Regions from separate parts of the Vibrio sp. 811 genome, predicted to be linked through region 3. Evidence: predicted binding sites of a transcription regulator. Region 3 holds the regulator's gene; each other region holds the start of a gene.

Region 1 (5,696 bases), on a different contig from region 3:
AGTAGGATAGAAGAGGTTTGGTAGCACCCGTTTAGGTGCTACCGTTCAGACGTATTATTGGAATTAGTACGCTGTTGGATCAGCGACGTCGTCCGATACTTCTAATGTATTTAGTAGGTTGGTTAGCAGGCTAGACGCACCAAAACGGTAGTGACGAGCATCAACCCAGTTGTCACCTAGGATTTCGTCAGCCATTGCTAGGTATGCTGCTGCGTCTTCAGCAGTGCGCACACCACCTGCTGGTTTGAAACCAACAGTTTCTGCAACACCCATGTCGCGAATAACTTCAAGCATCATGCGAGCGTATTCTGGTGTTGCGTTTACTGGCACTTTACCAGTTGAAGTTTTAATGAAGTCAGCACCTGCTTCAATACAGATTTGAGATGCTTTCTTGATTAGTGCTTCTTCTTTTAGTTCACCTGTTTCGATGATCACTTTAAGAAGAATGTCACCACAAGCTTCTTTACATTGCTTAACTAGTTCGAAGCCTACTTTCTCATCACCCGCCATTAGCGCGCGGTAAGGAAAAACTACGTCAACTTCGTCTGCACCGTAAGCAACCGCCGCTTTTGTTTCAGCAACTGCGATTTCAATGTCGTCGTTACCATGTGGGAAGTTCGTTACTGTTGCAATACGAACCTCTGGCGTACCTTGCTCACGAAGTGTCTTCTTAGCAATAGGAATAAAGCGAGGGTAAATACAAATTGCAGCTGTGTTGCCTACTGCTGTTTTCGCGTCATGACATAGTGAGATCACTTTTGCATCAGTGTCATCGTCATTCAACGTAGTTAGGTCCATAAGTTTAAGTGCACGTAGCGCTGCTGCTTTTAAATCGCTCATTTCTATCTCCGATCAATATTCAAAAAATTCACTACTCAGCCTTACATCACGTCTTTAACTATAATCAACAAGTCGAGACAATGTGAGTAAATGGCTAAACAGTCTATTAATGAACGGACTTGGTTCCCTGAAGACTCGGCATATACAGCGAAAATTTATCATATGCCAATTGCTATCCTTGTCACCGCACAGTACCAGTTTGGCCTATGGCACAACAATCTATGATTGCGGTGTCTTTAATATCACATCACAAAGCAAAACGCCTATTAGATCTGATATTGCAGGGCAATTCATTTGCCCATCGATTATGTAATATTCATTACGTGATTAAGAATCAAGCTTAACCACTATCCTGTGATTAATACATTATAGAGTTTCACCGCAAAACTGTAGCACCAAATAGAGCGCAAACGGTTTGTATCTCAAAATTTCCTAGCCCCTATTCCATTGACTGCGTAATACCTCGACTAAGGCAAACACCCGATGAAATTTTGGAGCCCGAAAAACGAAAAATGCCCCGCAGCAATCTCTTGCTACAGGGCATGATGTAAAACGGCGTCTATATATTAAGAACCGATTCTAATTATAGTGCTGCAAGGCTTAAGCAGAAGCCTGCAATTGTCGCTGCCATAAGGTTAGACAACGTACCTGCAAGAACTGCTTTAACACCCATGCGAGCGATGTCACTACGACGGTTTGGTGCAAGGCTACCTAGACCACCAAGTAGAATCGCGATAGAAGAAAGGTTCGCGAAACCACATAGTGCGAATGAGATGATAGCTGTTGTCTTCTCAGACATTACTTCACCAGTTGCCGCGATTACTTGAGCGTTTTCACCTAGGTATGGTGTGAAGTTCAAGTAAGCAACGAATTCGTTCACTACGATTTTCTGACCGATGAATGAACCAGCTGTTACAGCTTCTGCCCATGGAACACCGATTAGGAATGCTAGTGGAGAGAACGCGTAACCTAGGATTAGCTCTAGTGTTAGTTCTGGCATGCCGAACCAACCACCGATGCCACCTAGCATACCGTTGATTAGCGCGATTAGACCAACGAATGCGATTAGCATTGCACCTACGTTAAGCGCAAGTTGTAGACCAGAAGCCGCACCGCCCGCAGCTGCGTCGATTACGTTAACTGGTTTGTCGTCACCGCCGTCCATCGCTTCTTCGATACTTTCGTGAGGCTGGTCAGTCTCAGGGTGAAGGATTTTAGCGAACAGTAGACCACCTGGTGCTGCCATGAATGATGCCGCAACTAGGTACTCTAGTGGAACACCCATAGATGCGTAACCAGCTAGTACACCACCAGCAACAGAAGCTAGACCACCACACATTACCGCGAATAGCTCTGATTGAGTCATTTTTGGAACGAATGGACGAACAACTAGAGGTGCCTCAGTTTGACCTACGAAAATGTTAGCTGCTGCTGACATTGATTCCGCACGCGAAGTGCCTAGCGCTTTTTGTAGTGCGCCACCAAGAATCTTGATAACCCATTGCATAACGCCAATGTAGTAAAGAACTGAAATCAGTGCAGAGAAGAAGATCAGTGTAGGAAGAACACGGAATGCGAAGATGAAACCGCCGCCGCCGAATACTTCGAACATCTTGTCAGAAACAAGACCACCGAACAGGAATGATGAACCATCGTTACCGTAGTTGATAACGTTAGAAACACCTGAAGAGAAACCGTTTAGTAGATCACGGCCCCAAGGTACATACAGAACAAATGCACCTAATGCGAATTGGATAGCGAATGCGCCACCCACAGTTCTAAAGTTGATAGCTTTTCGGTTGTTAGAAAATGCCACTGCAATCGCAAGAAGCACTACCATACCGATTAGGCTCATAAACAGGCTCATAGTTTATGACTTCCTTATAAGTTATTTATTGGCGTGTTACAAAATGGAGCTATAAAGCGGGGGCAATTATACTCATGCAGAATCAATTAAAGTAATGCCAGCCTCACACTTTCCTATAAGATTCATGATTGATTCAACCAGCTTTGTGAGTTAATTCACAATAAGCAGGAAAACGTTTTCGATTTCAAACCACATCTTTAGATTTTATTCACATATCGAGAAAGCAAAATTGCTATTTTTCCACAGTTGAGAGGCAATCGATTGCTTTCGGCCGTTATGCAACTCTACGAGCTCATTAAAGACGTGAATGAGTTTGGCTGGGTGATTTGACTCCCCTTGATATCCAAGTATAGGCATATCTGGTGCGTCTGTTTCGATTACTAGGTTTTCGAGTGGTAATTTTTGAATTGCGTCGCGTGTTTTCTTGGCTCTTGGGTAGGTAATCGTTCCTCCTACACCGATAAAAAAACCTAATTTGACCCACTCCATGGCTTGCTGATAACTCCCAGAAAAAGCGTGTAGCACACCACCTCTAGGGAGATTCGCCGCTTTCACCATTTGAATGAGGCGATTGTGCGCTTTTCGGCTATGTAAAATAACTGGGAGTTCGAAGCGTCTAGCCAGCTCAAATTGAACTTCAAGTATCTTTTCTTGCAACTGTGGATCAACATCAATGGCAAAATCTAAACCACACTCTCCTATTGCCACGCACTGCTGCCCTTTTTGATTTAGATAGCCTTCTAGCTCTGTAAGGTTCTGCTCAACGTTATCTTCAAGAAAATACGGATGAAAGCCGAGCGCATAATACAAATTGGTATGTTGCTCTGCCAAAGTTTGAATACGAGCCCAGTTTTGCGGACCGACGGAAGGAATCAAAATTCTTGCGACGCCTTGCGTTTGAGCAAGCTCAAGTTGATGCGCAAAGTCATCTTGAAACACATCAAAATCAAAGTGGCAGTGCGTATCAAAGAGCTTCATCTTGACGCTTTTTATCTGTATCTGCGGGCAGAAAACCAGAGGATGGTTGGGCTTCACTCTTCTCTTTAGTTTGATGGGCAGGGTCTTTTCGATATGGGACACAACTGCGTTTCTGATCGGGAGTTAGCCCCATCTCTTTACACCAGTTGTCGTAACGCTTTAGCCCACGTTTAAACCAATTCATATCTTATCCTTATATAAAAACGCCCTTGGCTAAGTTTATAGCCAAGGGCGTTTTAAAATCTAGTTTGCGTTACGGCTTACCCTAACCGCGCCAAATTAGTGCTCACGCGTCGCACGGAAATCAACGTCAGGGAAACGCTCTTTCGCTAAGTTTAAGTTAACCATTGTTGGAGCGATATACGTTAGGTTATCACCACCATCCAATGCTAAGTTCGCTTGATTCTTGCGTTGGAACTCATCCAGTTTCTTCGCATCACCACACTCAACCCAACGCGCAGTTGCAACGTTAATGCCTTCATAAATCGCTTCAACGTTATACTCAGACTTCAAACGAGCCACAACAACATCAAACTGAAGTACACCAACGGCACCAACGATCAGATCGTTGTTCTGTAGAGGACGGAATACCTGTACCGCACCTTCTTCTGATAGCTGAACCAAACCTTTGAGAAGCTGCTTCTGCTTTAGTGGATCTTTCAGGCGAATACGACGGAATAGTTCCGGAGCGAAGTTCGGAATACCAGAGAACTTCAGTGATTCACCTTGAGTAAAGGTATCACCAATCTGAATAGTGCCGTGGTTATGTAGACCAATGATGTCACCGGCGTAAGCGTGTTCTGCACGTGCACGGTCACCAGCCATAAAGGTTACTGCATCAGAGATACTCACTTGCTTGCCAAGACGAACGTGGTTCATCTTCATACCTTGCGTGTAAGTGCCAGATACAATACGCATGAATGCGATACGGTCGCGGTGTTTTGGGTCCATGTTCGCTTGGATCTTAAATACGAAACCAGAGAACTTCTCTTCAGTCGCTTCAACTTCACGTTCAACCGCTTGACGAGTTTTCGGCGCTGGAGCCCATTCAGTTAGACCGTCTAGCATATGATCCACACCAAAGTTACCTAATGCAGTACCGAAGTAAACTGGCGTCAGATCACCTGTTAGGAACATTTCCAAATCAAACTCAGGGCAAGCACCCATAACAAGCTCAAGCTCTTCTCGAACACTTTCCGCAAGGCCTGCACCAACTTTTTCATCAAGCTCTGGGTTATCGAGACCTTTGATGATTCGAACTTCTTGAATCTCATGACCGTGACCTGATTCGTATAAAATCGTTTCATCACGGTGAATGTGGTACACACCTTTAAATTCTTTACCACAGCCGATTGGCCATGTAATTGGCGCACACATCATGCCCAACTCGTTTTCTACCTCGTCCAATACTTCCATTGGATCACGAACGTCACGGTCAAGTTTGTTCATGAAGGTTACGATTGGCGTGTCACGCAGACGCGTTACTTCCATCAGCTTACGTGTACGATCCTCGACACCTTTCGCCGCATCGATAACCATCAAACACGAGTCTACTGCCGTTAACGTACGGTATGTATCTTCCGAGAAGTCTTCGTGTCCAGGCGTATCAAGTAGGTTTACCAGACAGTCATTGTAAGGGAACTGCATTACAGAAGTGGTTACCGAGATACCACGTTCTTTTTCCATTTCCATCCAGTCTGATTTTGCGTGCTGTGCGTTACCACGACCTTTAACCGTACCTGCTTTTTGGATCGCGTTTCCGAATAAAAGGACTTTTTCAGTAATGGTGGTTTTACCCGCATCCGGGTGAGAAATAATAGCGAACGTTCTGCGCTTAGACACTTCGCCTAAAAAAAGGGGATTTGACATTAGTTAATCTTCTAAATTACTTTCATGCTCACAAAATAGGCAAGCATATCTACTATTCGATATTGTGCGGTATTCTCGCTTATTATCGCTGTGCTAGCAAACTGGAAAGACATGAGCTGAATTTACTCGGCTCACCAGCCTT
Region 2 (5,696 bases), on a different contig from region 3:
AAGTGCTTTGATAAATAATATGACAGGACAAACAATTTCATGGGGAGATGCTTTTGTTGGTAATTTACCAGGCTCGATGGGTGAAGTCTCCACGTTGTTGATCGCACTAACAGGCTTGGTTCTCATCTTTATGAAGATTGCATCGTGGAGAATTGTTGCGGGCGTGTTGGTCGGTTTAATCGGAGCTTCACTACTATTGAATGCGATCGGTTCAGACTCTAACCCCATGTTCTCCATGCCGTTCTACTGGCACTTCGTGATTGGTGGGGTTGCGTTTGGTACCTTCTTTATGGCGACAGACCCTGTCTCGGCAGCTTTTACCAATAACGGGAAATGGGCATACGGACTATTAATCGGCGTGATGACGATTTTTATCCGAGTGCTGAACCCGGCTTATCCAGAAGGCATCATGTTAGCGATTCTATTTGCTAACTTATTCGCGCCACTTTTCGATTACTTAGTCAAAGAAAGTATTATCAAACGCAGAATGAAAAGGGCGAGACCTTCTTAAAATGAGGGTGACCTCACTGAAAATTGATTGAAAACTGCACTATATTGAAAAGGTCAGAGACATGGGGTTTCTGACTTTTTATTTTTATCAGGAGGACGAAGACGATGAGAATAAAGGATATTCTCGATAGCCGTTTGGTGCTGTCGTTCTGGTATAACCTAGACTACTGCTTGTCTCTTCTTAGTAAAATCTCTTCTCGTTGATTTCCTCAATGCAATCGCATTGAAAAGCATTCTATCTATTTGTTTTTTAGTCTTACGTGAAACTGCGTAGGGCAATGCGTATAAGGAAATTAACAATGAAACGTATTCCAGAACCTTTCCGTATCAAAATGGTTGAGCCAATCAAAATGACGACTTTGGCAGACCGTGAAGTCGCGTTAAAAGAAGCGGGCTATAATCCATTTCTTCTTCGTAGTGATGATGTTTATATCGATTTGCTGACTGACTCAGGAACTGGTGCCATGAGTGATAATCAGTGGGCTGGCATCATGATGGGGGATGAATCCTATGCGGGGAGTCGAAATTACTACAACCTGTGTGATGCAGTGGAGCACTTCTTCGGTTATAAGCTCACCGTGCCTGCACACCAAGGGCGTGGTGCCGAGCAAATTTTGTTCCCCGCTTTGATTGAGCGTATGCGTCAGGTGCGTGGTGGCGAAACGCCAGTATTTATCTCGAACTACCATTTTGATACCACAGCGGGTCACATTGAACTCAATGGCGGTAAAGCGATTAACGTGGTAACGGAAGAAGCATTCGACACCACTACGCCTTATGATTGGAAGGGCAATTTTGATATCGATAAGCTGGTGGCAACAATTGAAGCGCACGGTTCGCATAACATCTGTGCAATTATCACCACGATTACTTGTAATAGCTCCGGTGGTCAGCCTGTGTCGATGGAAAACATGCGCAGTGTGTACGAGATTGCAACCAAGTACGATATTCCAGTGGTGATTGACTCGGCTCGTTACTGTGAGAACGCTTACTTTATCAAGCAGCGTGAAGCGGGTTACGAGAATAAATCGATTCTGGAAATCATCCGTGAGATGTACCAGTACGGTGATATGCTCACCATGTCAGCTAAGAAAGACCCGATGGTAAACATTGGTGGCATGTGTTGTATTCGTGATCATAAGGAGTTGTTCCAGGCGGTGCAGACGCGCTGCGTACCCATGGAAGGATTTGTGACATACGGCGGCATGGCTGGGCGTGATATGGAAGCGCTCGCTCGCGGTTTGTATGAAGCCGCGGATGAGGATTTTCTTCACTATAGAATTAGCCAAGTTCAATACTTAGGTGAGCGCTTACGTGAAGGCGGTATTCCGATTCAATACCCAACGGGTGGTCATGCGGTGTTTGTGGATGCCGCTAAGATTTTGCCACATATTCCAGCGGATCAGTTTCCTGCGCAGGTATTGTGTAATGCTTTGTACTTGGAAGCGGGTATTCGAGCAGTAGAGATAGGATCGTTGCTGCTTGGTCGAGATCCGGAAACGGGTAAACAAAAAGCGTCAGAGCTTGAGTTGATGCGTTTGACCATTCCACGTCGTGTCTACACAAACGATCATATGGATTACATTGCGGATGCGATTATCGAACTGAAAAATCGTGCACATGAGTTAAAAGGGCTCACTTTCGAGTACGAGCCACCAGTGCTGCGCCACTTTACTGCTCGATTTAAAGAGATCGATTAACTCAAGTTTAAATCTAGATAAGCAAAAGGCCGCGAGTTTCACGGCCTTTTTCGATTCGTTTATTTCTTAGCGTTACAGTTACGCTAACTCTAATGTGATGCGAACGAACTGGTCGTCTTGATACTGCACTTCATAATTGAAGGTACCACTGGCGTAAATGCTGCCAAGGAAAAGTGAGCGTTGACTCATTGGTCCGCGGAACAGCATCGAAATAGGAGCGATTAGGGCGTTATTATCATCGAAGTGCTGATTTAAGTTCTCAGAAAGCACACACAGCAAACAGCCGTGTTGGTCGTGAGATAAGTCGACGTCTTCCGGTCGCGATAATAACACGGTAGTCCCCAGTTTCTTCTCAATCTCGTTGATCAGCAGCAAGTAGCTATCTAGATCGGGTTGAGGATTTCTGGGTTTGTCTGCACCGACGCAGCGCTCGAGTAATTCTTCCAGATTTCCGTTCTCACCTTTTGCCTGCTGAGTCAAAGATTTTAACGGCTTTTTAATCAGCTTATAGCGATTACTCTTCAGTTTTGGTTTCAGCCATTTCTGAAGTAAGTCATTACGTTCTTTAAGGGAGAGGCCATGCGAGGACGCGTGAATTTTAAAGTGCAGGTGTAATAAAGCGTGAACCGCAAGCTCACTCAGAAGTTGGTTAGCATCTGTAGACTGTCTTGCCTGCTTAGAACTTTGCATTACACTCGAACAAAATTAGGGAAGAAGGATAATGGTGCCGAGAGAGGGACTCGAACCCTCACACCAAAGGCACTAGCACCTCATGCTAGCGTGTCTACCAATTTCACCATCTCGGCATCATGATGCTCTGAATACTCAGAGGCCTCGAAAGAAGCAACGCGAATTATAACCAAAATCCACCTGTTGGCGAGAGCAAAATGACGAATTTTGGCTCTTTCGAGTTTGATTGCATATTTATTGGTCACTTTTATGTTTTTTACCATCAACGCCTATCCTTATGCCCTTACTTTTATTAATGGTATGACGACAAAAGAGTACTTTTGCCTAAATTTTGAACGCTTGAACGTTTGCGTAAATAAATGTGATGAATATCTCTTTTTGTTGGCTATACTTGCGTCCCGTTTAAGCGGGAATTAGGGTTTAGTTGTTCAGGACCCTTACCCATACAAGCCGTCACATGGAGCAGGCCAAGCAACATGCTCGCCAGCAGTGAATGACCCCACGGACCGGACCAGCTACGTTCAATTGCTTGTATAAGGTAAAAATAAGATGTCGAACTATTCGTTCTGTCTACATTCTGGATCTAAAAGTGAGTTATCACTCGCTGCGTTGTCCCTTTCTTCTGCCAATTCCTTTGGCTCTTTTTTCTTTTTCAACGTTTAGTAGGTCCAGCTCATGAGTGTTCTATTTAGTCTATTTGGTATTGTTGCACTGCTAGGTTGTGCTTTCCTACTTTCTGAGGGTCGTTCTTCCATTAATTGGAAAACTGTATCTCGCGCCTTGATGCTACAAATGGGGTTTGCTGCTTTGGTGCTCTATTTCCCGTTGGGTCAAGCGGCGCTGGCGAGTTTAAGTAATGGTGTCGCGGGGCTACTCAGCTTTGCTGATGAAGGGATTAAATTCCTCTTTGGTGACCTCGCTTCTTCTGGCTTTATCTTCGCTATTCGTGTCCTTCCTATCATCATCTTCTTCAGTGCTCTTATCTCCGCCCTTTACTATTTGGGCATTATGCAAAAAGTGATTCAATTTATTGGCGGCGCTATCCAGAAGTTCTTGGGTACGAGTAAAGCAGAGTCTTTGGTTGCAACAGGGAATATTTTCTTATCTCAAGGCGAGTCACCACTTCTTATTCGTCCATTTCTTTCTAACATGACTCGCTCTGAACTGTTTGCTGTGATGGCTGGTGGTATGGCTTCAGTGGCGGGCAGTGTGCTTGGTGGTTATGCTGGTTTGGGGGTCGACCTCAAATACTTGATCGCGGCAAGCTTTATGGCAGCACCAGGTAGTTTGATGATGGCAAAAATCATCGTTCCTGAGCGTCAAACGCCAAGCGATTACAACAATATTGAGCTAGATAAATCAGAAGAAAGCAACGTAATTGATGCGCTAGCAAGCGGTGCCATGGGCGGTATGAAAGTTGCCGTTGCTGTTGGTACCATGCTTATCGCTTTCGTGAGTGTTATCGCGATGGTGAACACGGGGCTAGAAAACTTGGGTGAGATACTTGGTTTCTCTGGCGTAACGCTACAAGCGATTTTTGGTTATTTGTTTGCACCTCTCGCATGGTTGATTGGTGTGCCAAGCCACGAAATTCTAGCTGCGGGTTCATACATTGGTCAGAAAGTGGTGATGAATGAGTTTGTTGCGTTTATCGATTTTGTGCAGCACAAAGCGACACTGTCTGAGCATACTCAAATTATTATCACTTTTGCGTTGTGTGGTTTTGCGAACATTGGCTCAATTGCGATTCAGTTGGGTTCTATCGGCGTGATGGCACCTGAGCGCCGCAAAGATGTTGCAAGTCTAGGCCTAAAAGCGGTTGCTGCTGGTACACTCGCTAACCTGATGAGTGCGTGCTTAGCGGGCATTTTTATCTCGCTCTAATTTAGATTGAAGATACACACTAAAAACCCGCCTAAATGGCGGGTTTTGTTATTTCTAAGGCTTGGGCATTAAGCCGTAAGGTATCGATTTAAAAGCCTCTGGGTGCTCTTGATAAGTTGGCGCTTTATGTACCCCTTTCCAATCGAGCAGCATGATGGCTAGTACGTTACGGTGTTCGCCGTACTTGAGATCAAAGTTACCGTCGACCGACGGAATCATCCCTTTTTCTGCGTTGATTGCGTGACGAATGGCTTGGCGGGTTTTCTTTACGACCGGATCATGGTCCAAGCCTGCTAACAAAAACGAAATGCCGACTTCCGCAATCACGTCTTCTTTGGCGCGCAGTAGGATAGTGTCGATGTTGTTGCGAAAGTAATCATAAATCCATTGGTGTTTCTTCTCGCTTACTCGCTCCTGATAATACTGTGAATCGGCAAAGATGATGTGCGTCATACCATAGAGTTTGTTCCAATACTGCTGAGCTGAAAGCATCTTATCTTTATCGTCGGGGTAGGTGTCACGGAAGGTTTGAGTGAATTCCTCGACCACATCTTGCTCTCCTAACTGACGAAGCCAGTAGACTTGGTTTGCAAGCTGAGCTGCCCATGCTTCTATCATCTCTTTGTCAGTAACGTAACGCGAGAAATCGTAGCGCCTAATAATTTTTCTCAGCGTTTTGTCTTGTTTATGCTTTAGGCCGTATTCGTTTGCTCTTGCCATTGCGCCAAGCAAATCCACACCAAGATAAAGGTACTCAGGATGGTGTTTAGTCACGGTATAGCGTCGCTGCCCTCGTTCGGTTTCTTTCTCTTGATACGTGGTCAGCCTTTGAGATGAATAGAGAATGATGTCTTCTGGTTCAACAACTTCATTAGCAAATTGGTTTAACCGGCTGGCTACTTGTGCCATGTC
Region 3 (5,696 bases):
GGCGTGATGGCGGTGTTTGGTCCTTACAACTTCCCAGGCCACCTACCAAATGGTCACATTGTGCCTGCGCTACTGGCTGGTAACACGGTAGTCTTCAAACCGTCTGAGCAAACGCCATGGACGGGTGAATTGGCAATGAAGCTATGGGAAGAAGCCGGTCTGCCGAAAGGCGTGATTAACCTTGTTCAAGGCGCGAAAGAAACTGGTATCGCCCTAGCTGACGCAAAAGGCATTGATGGCGTACTGTTTACGGGTAGCGCGAATACGGGGCATGTATTACACCGTCAATTTGCGGGTCAACCGGGCAAGATGCTCGCACTAGAAATGGGTGGTAATAACCCTATGGTGATCTCTGATAAATATGGTGATTTGGATGCCACGGTTTATACCATCATCCAGTCAGCGTTTATCAGTGCTGGGCAGCGTTGTACGTGTGCTCGTCGTTTGTATGTACCATTGGGTGAAAAAGGCGATGCGCTTATCACCAAGCTCGTCGAAGCGACACGCAATATTCGCGTAGACCAACCATTTGCAGAACCTGCGCCATTTATGGGACCGCAAATTTCGGTCGCGGCAGCCAAGTTTATTCTTGATGCACAAGCTAATCTACAGTCTCTTGGCGGTGAAAGCTTGATTGAAGCGAAAGCTGGAGAGGCGGCGTTTGTTTCTCCAGGCATCATTGATGTAACGAACATTGCTGAGTTACCAGATGAAGAATACTTCGGCCCACTTCTGCAAGTGGTGCGTTACGAAGGGTTAGACAAAGCCGTGGCGCTAGCAAACGATACGCGCTTTGGCTTATCTGCTGGTTTGGTCTCAACCGACGACCAAGAATGGGAATACTTCGTTGACCACATTCGTGCAGGTATCGTGAACCGTAACCGCCAGCTCACTGGTGCAAGCGGTGATGCGCCATTTGGTGGTCCGGGGGCGTCGGGTAACTTGCGCCCAAGCGCTTACTACGCAGCAGATTACTGTGCGTACCCAATGGCATCAATGGAAGGTCAAGAAACTGTCTTGCCTGCAACATTGAGTCCAGGTGTAGCGCTATAAGTTTTTATTATAGAGTCGCAACTATGCATTGCGGCTCACCCTGCCGGCGCATCATTTAGGTATGGGTTGTAGTGATCGTTGGCAGAACACGAAAAGTGAGCAAAGACTCGGAAAAGCGTGTTGACTGACTGGCATTTACCGTCACAGGTTGATGGTTGCTCGTTCATTATTCTGGACAACTCTTGTGGTGAACGAGCAGCCAACTTCCGCTTACCTTTAAACTCTACATCTCGTAACAAGGAGTCGTTATGACGCCCGATGTGTTATTTGAATCGCTATGGCAAGATTACATTCAACGTCTTTGCCCTTCGGCTGCTAAAGTGCATCAGCTGCTTCAAGAAGATGAGCCTCTGATTAATGATCATATAGCTTTACGTACCTTCAATATCGCGCCTCTTGGTATTGAAACTCTAGCTAAGCCATTTGTAGCTATTGGTTACAAGGCGTGTGGTGATTACGTTTTCGAAAGCAAAAAGCTGGTTGCTAAGCACTATGAGCACCCAGATCCGAAGCAACCTAAAGTATTTATTAGTGAGCTAAAAGTTGAAGAGTGCTCGTCTGAGCTACAAGAGATTGTGAAAAATTTGGTGGCACAAGTCGATGCTGACAAGCTGAACGATAGCGCATTCTTACATGGTGGACGCTTGTGGGATTTAAGCTTTGCTGATTACCAAACGTTGGCTAAAGAAAGTGAGTACGCATCTTGGCTTGCGGCGCATGGTTACGGAGCAAACCACTTCACGGTGAGCGTTAACCAGCTCAATGAATATGAAGAAGTGAAGCAGGTAAACAATCATCTGCGTACCGCTGGGTTTACCATTAATGAAAATGGTGGTGAAGTGAAGGGCACTCCTGAGGTGTTGCTAGAGCAGTCATCGACCATGGCAGATAAAGTAGCGGTTCGTTTTAGCGAAGGCACTGAAATTATCCCTGGCGGGTTTTATGAATTTGCTAAGCGCTATCCGATGGAAAATGGTGATTTGTACCCAGGTTTCGTGGCCGCTTCAGCTGACAAAATCTTTGAAAGCACGAATGGCTAAGTTTTAGGGTTAACCTGTTAAGCTTACTCATTAGTGTTCGCTGCACCCTATCTCATTTGGTCATGAGTAAATAAAAAGCCACCAATGTTGCCATTGGTGGCTTTTATAATTTTGTTCGTGTCACTCTAGTTCGAGATTAACGAGTACCGTAAACCACGATGGTTTTACCGTGAGCAGAGATTAGGTTCTGCTCTTCTAGCATCTTCAAAATACGACCTACTGTCTCACGAGAACAGCCAACAATTTGACCGATTTCTTGACGAGTGATCTTGATTTGCATGCCGTCTGGATGAGTCATTGCGTCTGGTTGTTTTGCAAGGTTCAGAAGCGTCTGAGCGATACGACCAGTTACGTCTAGGAACGCCAGGTCACCCACTTTTTGGCTAGTTACTTGAAGACGACGAGCCATCTGCGCAGAAAGACGCATTAGGATGTCTGGGTTTACTTGGATAAGCTGACGGAACTTCTTGAAAGAAATTTCAGCAACTTCACAAGGAGATTTAGCACGAACCCAAGCTGTGCGCTCTTGGTCTTCCTCGAATAGACCAAGTTCACCAATAAAGTCTCCTTGGTTTAGGTAAGAAAGGATCATCTCCTTACCTTCTTCGTCTTTGATAAGAACCGCAACAGAACCTTTAACGATGTAGTACAAAGTTTCTGCCTTTTCGCCCGCGTGAATTAGCGTGCTCTTTGAAGGGTACTTATGAATATGACAGTGTGAAAGAAACCACTCTAATGTTGGGTCGGTTTGAGGTTTACCTAGAACCATAATATCTCACTTCCTCTGCAGGGTACGCTTGCGCTATCCATATTTTAGCTAAGCCTGAATTAGGCCTACTAGAATAAGAGCACTTTTTATATGCTGCAAGCTCTCTTGTGTTTCGGTAAGAAATAGTATCCTTTTTCGAAAACGATTTCTTGATTTTAATCGTGCCATGATTGAGATTTTGTAAGCAAAACTGTGCACATGATCACGGTATGAAAAGTAAACATCTTCGCAGGCAGGTTTTTAGCCAATTTTCCCTGTTTCGATGAGCTGTTGTAGGATAGGCCGAACTATGAGCTCCATTGCAAAGCTCATCTTACCGCCGGGCACGACAATCGTGTTGTGGCGTGACATGAATGAGCCATCAATCATGGCCAGCAGATATGGGAAGTCGACATTCTTGATACCGCGTAGGCGAATCACCACAAAACTCTCATCCAAACTAGGGATGCCTTTTGCATTAAGTGGGTTGGAAGTATCAACGGTCGGTACGCGCTGGAAGTTGATGTGAGTACGAGAAAACTGCGGAGTGATATAGTTGAGGTAATCGTCCATGGATCGCACGATTGAGTCCATTACCGCTTCACGCGAATGGCCGCGATCGCGAGTGTCACGTACGAATTTTTGGATCCACTCTAAGTTCACAATCGGCACCATGCCAATTAAGAAATCCACATGTTGAGCAACATTAACATCGCCATCGACCACGCCACCATGTAACCCTTCATAAAACAGCACGTCGCTGTTTTCGGGTAAGTCTTGCCACGGTGTAAACGTGCCTGGCATTTGATTGTAGGGAACCGCTTCGTCAAACGTGTGCAGATAACGGCGCACGCTGCCAGTACCATCATGCCCGAACTTACGGAAAAACTCTTCTAATCCCGGGAAGTCATTAGCTTGTGGGCCAAAGTAGCTAATGTGTCGACCTTGCTCGCGGGCTTTGCGAATTTCGATGTCCATTTCTGGGCGAGTAAAGCGATGGAAGCTATCGCCTTCAACCCATGCGGGTTTAACGTTCATCATATTGAACATTTTACGGAAGGCTTCAGATGTAGTGGTCGTGCCGGCACCGGACGAACCAGTAACCGCAATAATTGGGTGTTTAGCTGACATGACAAACCTTGTCGAAAATTACTTACCTGTAATGTGCAGTAGAGTTACTACTGCACGGTCGATATCCCACTATAGCACGTAACAATACCTTGTCATCGAGTGGGATACGGTAAAATGTGAAGGGTCTAAAATTTTGTTTTATGTTGAATATCGACGGTTTCGTGTAGCTCAGAGAACACGATAACCGCTTCACCTTTTTCCAATTGAGCTTTAACTTGATCAATTTTGTTTTGCAAAGAAACCTCGACGGTTCCGTAATCCGTTCCTTCGCGTAAGACGAATTCACGAATTAAGTTTTCCAATGTTTCCGGCGCAATGTCTTGCCATGGAATGATCATAAATACCTCATAACTTTTATGATGAGCGGCTAGTTTACTGCGTTCGTTGCTTGGATACAGCAGAAAGGTAATCTGCGGCGATACTTTCGTAATACGCGGGCAGCGCTTCCTCCAACCAAAACTTAGGTTTTAACGCCGTTCCTGTTAGGAAGCCAACATGGCCACCGTGTTCAAAGAGACGGTAATCAATGTTATCTGGCAAAACAAACTTCGGTATCACATCATCGGTCATGAACGGATCGTCTTTGGCATGGATGATCAGTGTGGGTAGCGTGATTTGCTGTAGTTTACTTAAGCCAGAACATTGATCGTAATAATCTTGTGCGTCTTTAAAACCGTGCAGTGGTGCCGTGATCAAATCATCGAATTCATACAATCTTGTGACACGTTTTATTGAGTTGTAGGACAGCGCAAGCTCGCCGTGCAATAGATGATGCTTTTGTAACGCGTTACGTTTCAGTGAAGAAAGCAGATAACGGCGATACACTTTCGAAAAGCCTTGTTCAATACGGTTCGCACACGCCGCTAGGTCTAAAGGCGCTGAGATAATAGTCGCTGCATTCAAAATAGGGTGGTCTTTATATTGGGCTAAATAATTCGCCAACATGTTACCGCCAAGAGAAATACCAACTGCAACTTTGGGATTATCAGGAAAACGTTGTTCAAGGTGCTCTAGGAAGTAACGAGCATCCGTCACTTCACCCGAGTGGTAAGCTCGTGCTTTTTTGTTTGGTTTACCGCTGCAGCCACGAAAATGCATCATCACCGACAGCCATCCAGATTGAGCAAATGCATTCATTAGCCCATTGGCATAAGGGCTATAGAAGCACCCCTCTAACCCATGAAATAAAACAAAAATCGGCTTTTTTTGTGCAGGCTCTTGGGTTGGGTCCTCGCTCCACGCGAGATCGAGAAAGTCGCCATCGGATGTATCGAGGGTTTGCCAAATCGGCGTAAACAACGCTTTTTTGCGAATAAAACGCGGCAAAAGCGTTTGGAGATGCGGGTTTTTGATCCCGGCGGCTGCGAAAAATTGTGTCATACCTAACTGCTCTTATGCGGTCCTTCGGTGTCCGTTGAAGAACTTATTAATATAATCCTTTATAAAGATTATAGGTATTCTACAGATTTATGGGCGTTTTGGTGGTTGAATGTTTGGCACCGGCATAGCAAAGGCTTGCTGCAAATGCTCCCCACCGAGTTGACGACAGTATCTCAACGTCAGTGGGTCACCATCATTTTTGAGTAGTGCAAGTGAGTTAATGCAGTCCACCAAATCTGCTTGTTGCTGCTTTTCTAGTTGCAGCTCAAACTGCAAGGTCTCACGATACAAAGCGTCATTGACTTGAGACTTAAGGTGGCGACGAAGGTCGCGAAAGGAGTGAA

What was found. Region 3 encodes CRP, which controls carbon source genes, mostly activating them, when cyclic AMP is high. Its sites were predicted from a motif close to TGTGANNNNNNTCACA; they were not measured.
Region 1: the regulator CRP is predicted to act here: its motif matches at 2,852-2,867, upstream of R7Q46_RS07620 (NupC/NupG family nucleoside CNT transporter).
Region 2: the regulator CRP is predicted to act here: its motif matches at 3,489-3,504, upstream of R7Q46_RS12460 (NupC/NupG family nucleoside CNT transporter).

What each region holds. Positions count from the first base shown of each region.
Region 1 is NZ_JAWOUB010000003.1:162,856-168,551, forward strand. Features, by position in the region: gene deoC (deoxyribose-phosphate aldolase) at 64-840, opposite strand; gene R7Q46_RS07615 (hypothetical protein) at 931-1,065, shown strand; gene R7Q46_RS07620 (NupC/NupG family nucleoside CNT transporter) at 1,424-2,707, opposite strand; gene R7Q46_RS07625 (TatD family hydrolase) at 2,912-3,685, opposite strand; gene R7Q46_RS07630 (DUF5363 family protein) at 3,672-3,869, opposite strand; gene prfC (peptide chain release factor 3) at 3,965-5,554, opposite strand.
Region 2 is NZ_JAWOUB010000006.1:229,875-235,570, reverse strand. Features, by position in the region: gene R7Q46_RS12480 (NADH:ubiquinone reductase (Na(+)-transporting) subunit B) at 1-511, shown strand, start outside; gene R7Q46_RS12475 (tryptophanase) at 810-2,210, shown strand; gene R7Q46_RS12470 (DUF2913 family protein) at 2,289-2,900, opposite strand; tRNA gene R7Q46_RS12465 (tRNA-Leu) at 2,933-3,016, opposite strand; gene R7Q46_RS12460 (NupC/NupG family nucleoside CNT transporter) at 3,576-4,784, shown strand; gene R7Q46_RS12455 (DUF3541 domain-containing protein) at 4,839-5,696, opposite strand, start outside.
Region 3 is NZ_JAWOUB010000031.1:7,250-12,945, forward strand. Features, by position in the region: gene astD (succinylglutamate-semialdehyde dehydrogenase) at 1-1,053, shown strand, start outside; gene R7Q46_RS23525 (DUF1338 domain-containing protein) at 1,302-2,093, shown strand; gene crp (cAMP-activated global transcriptional regulator CRP) at 2,230-2,862, opposite strand; gene R7Q46_RS23535 (phosphoribulokinase) at 3,103-3,972, opposite strand; gene R7Q46_RS23540 (YheU family protein) at 4,098-4,310, opposite strand; gene R7Q46_RS23545 (hydrolase) at 4,345-5,352, opposite strand; gene R7Q46_RS23550 (TIGR02444 family protein) at 5,440-5,696, opposite strand, start outside.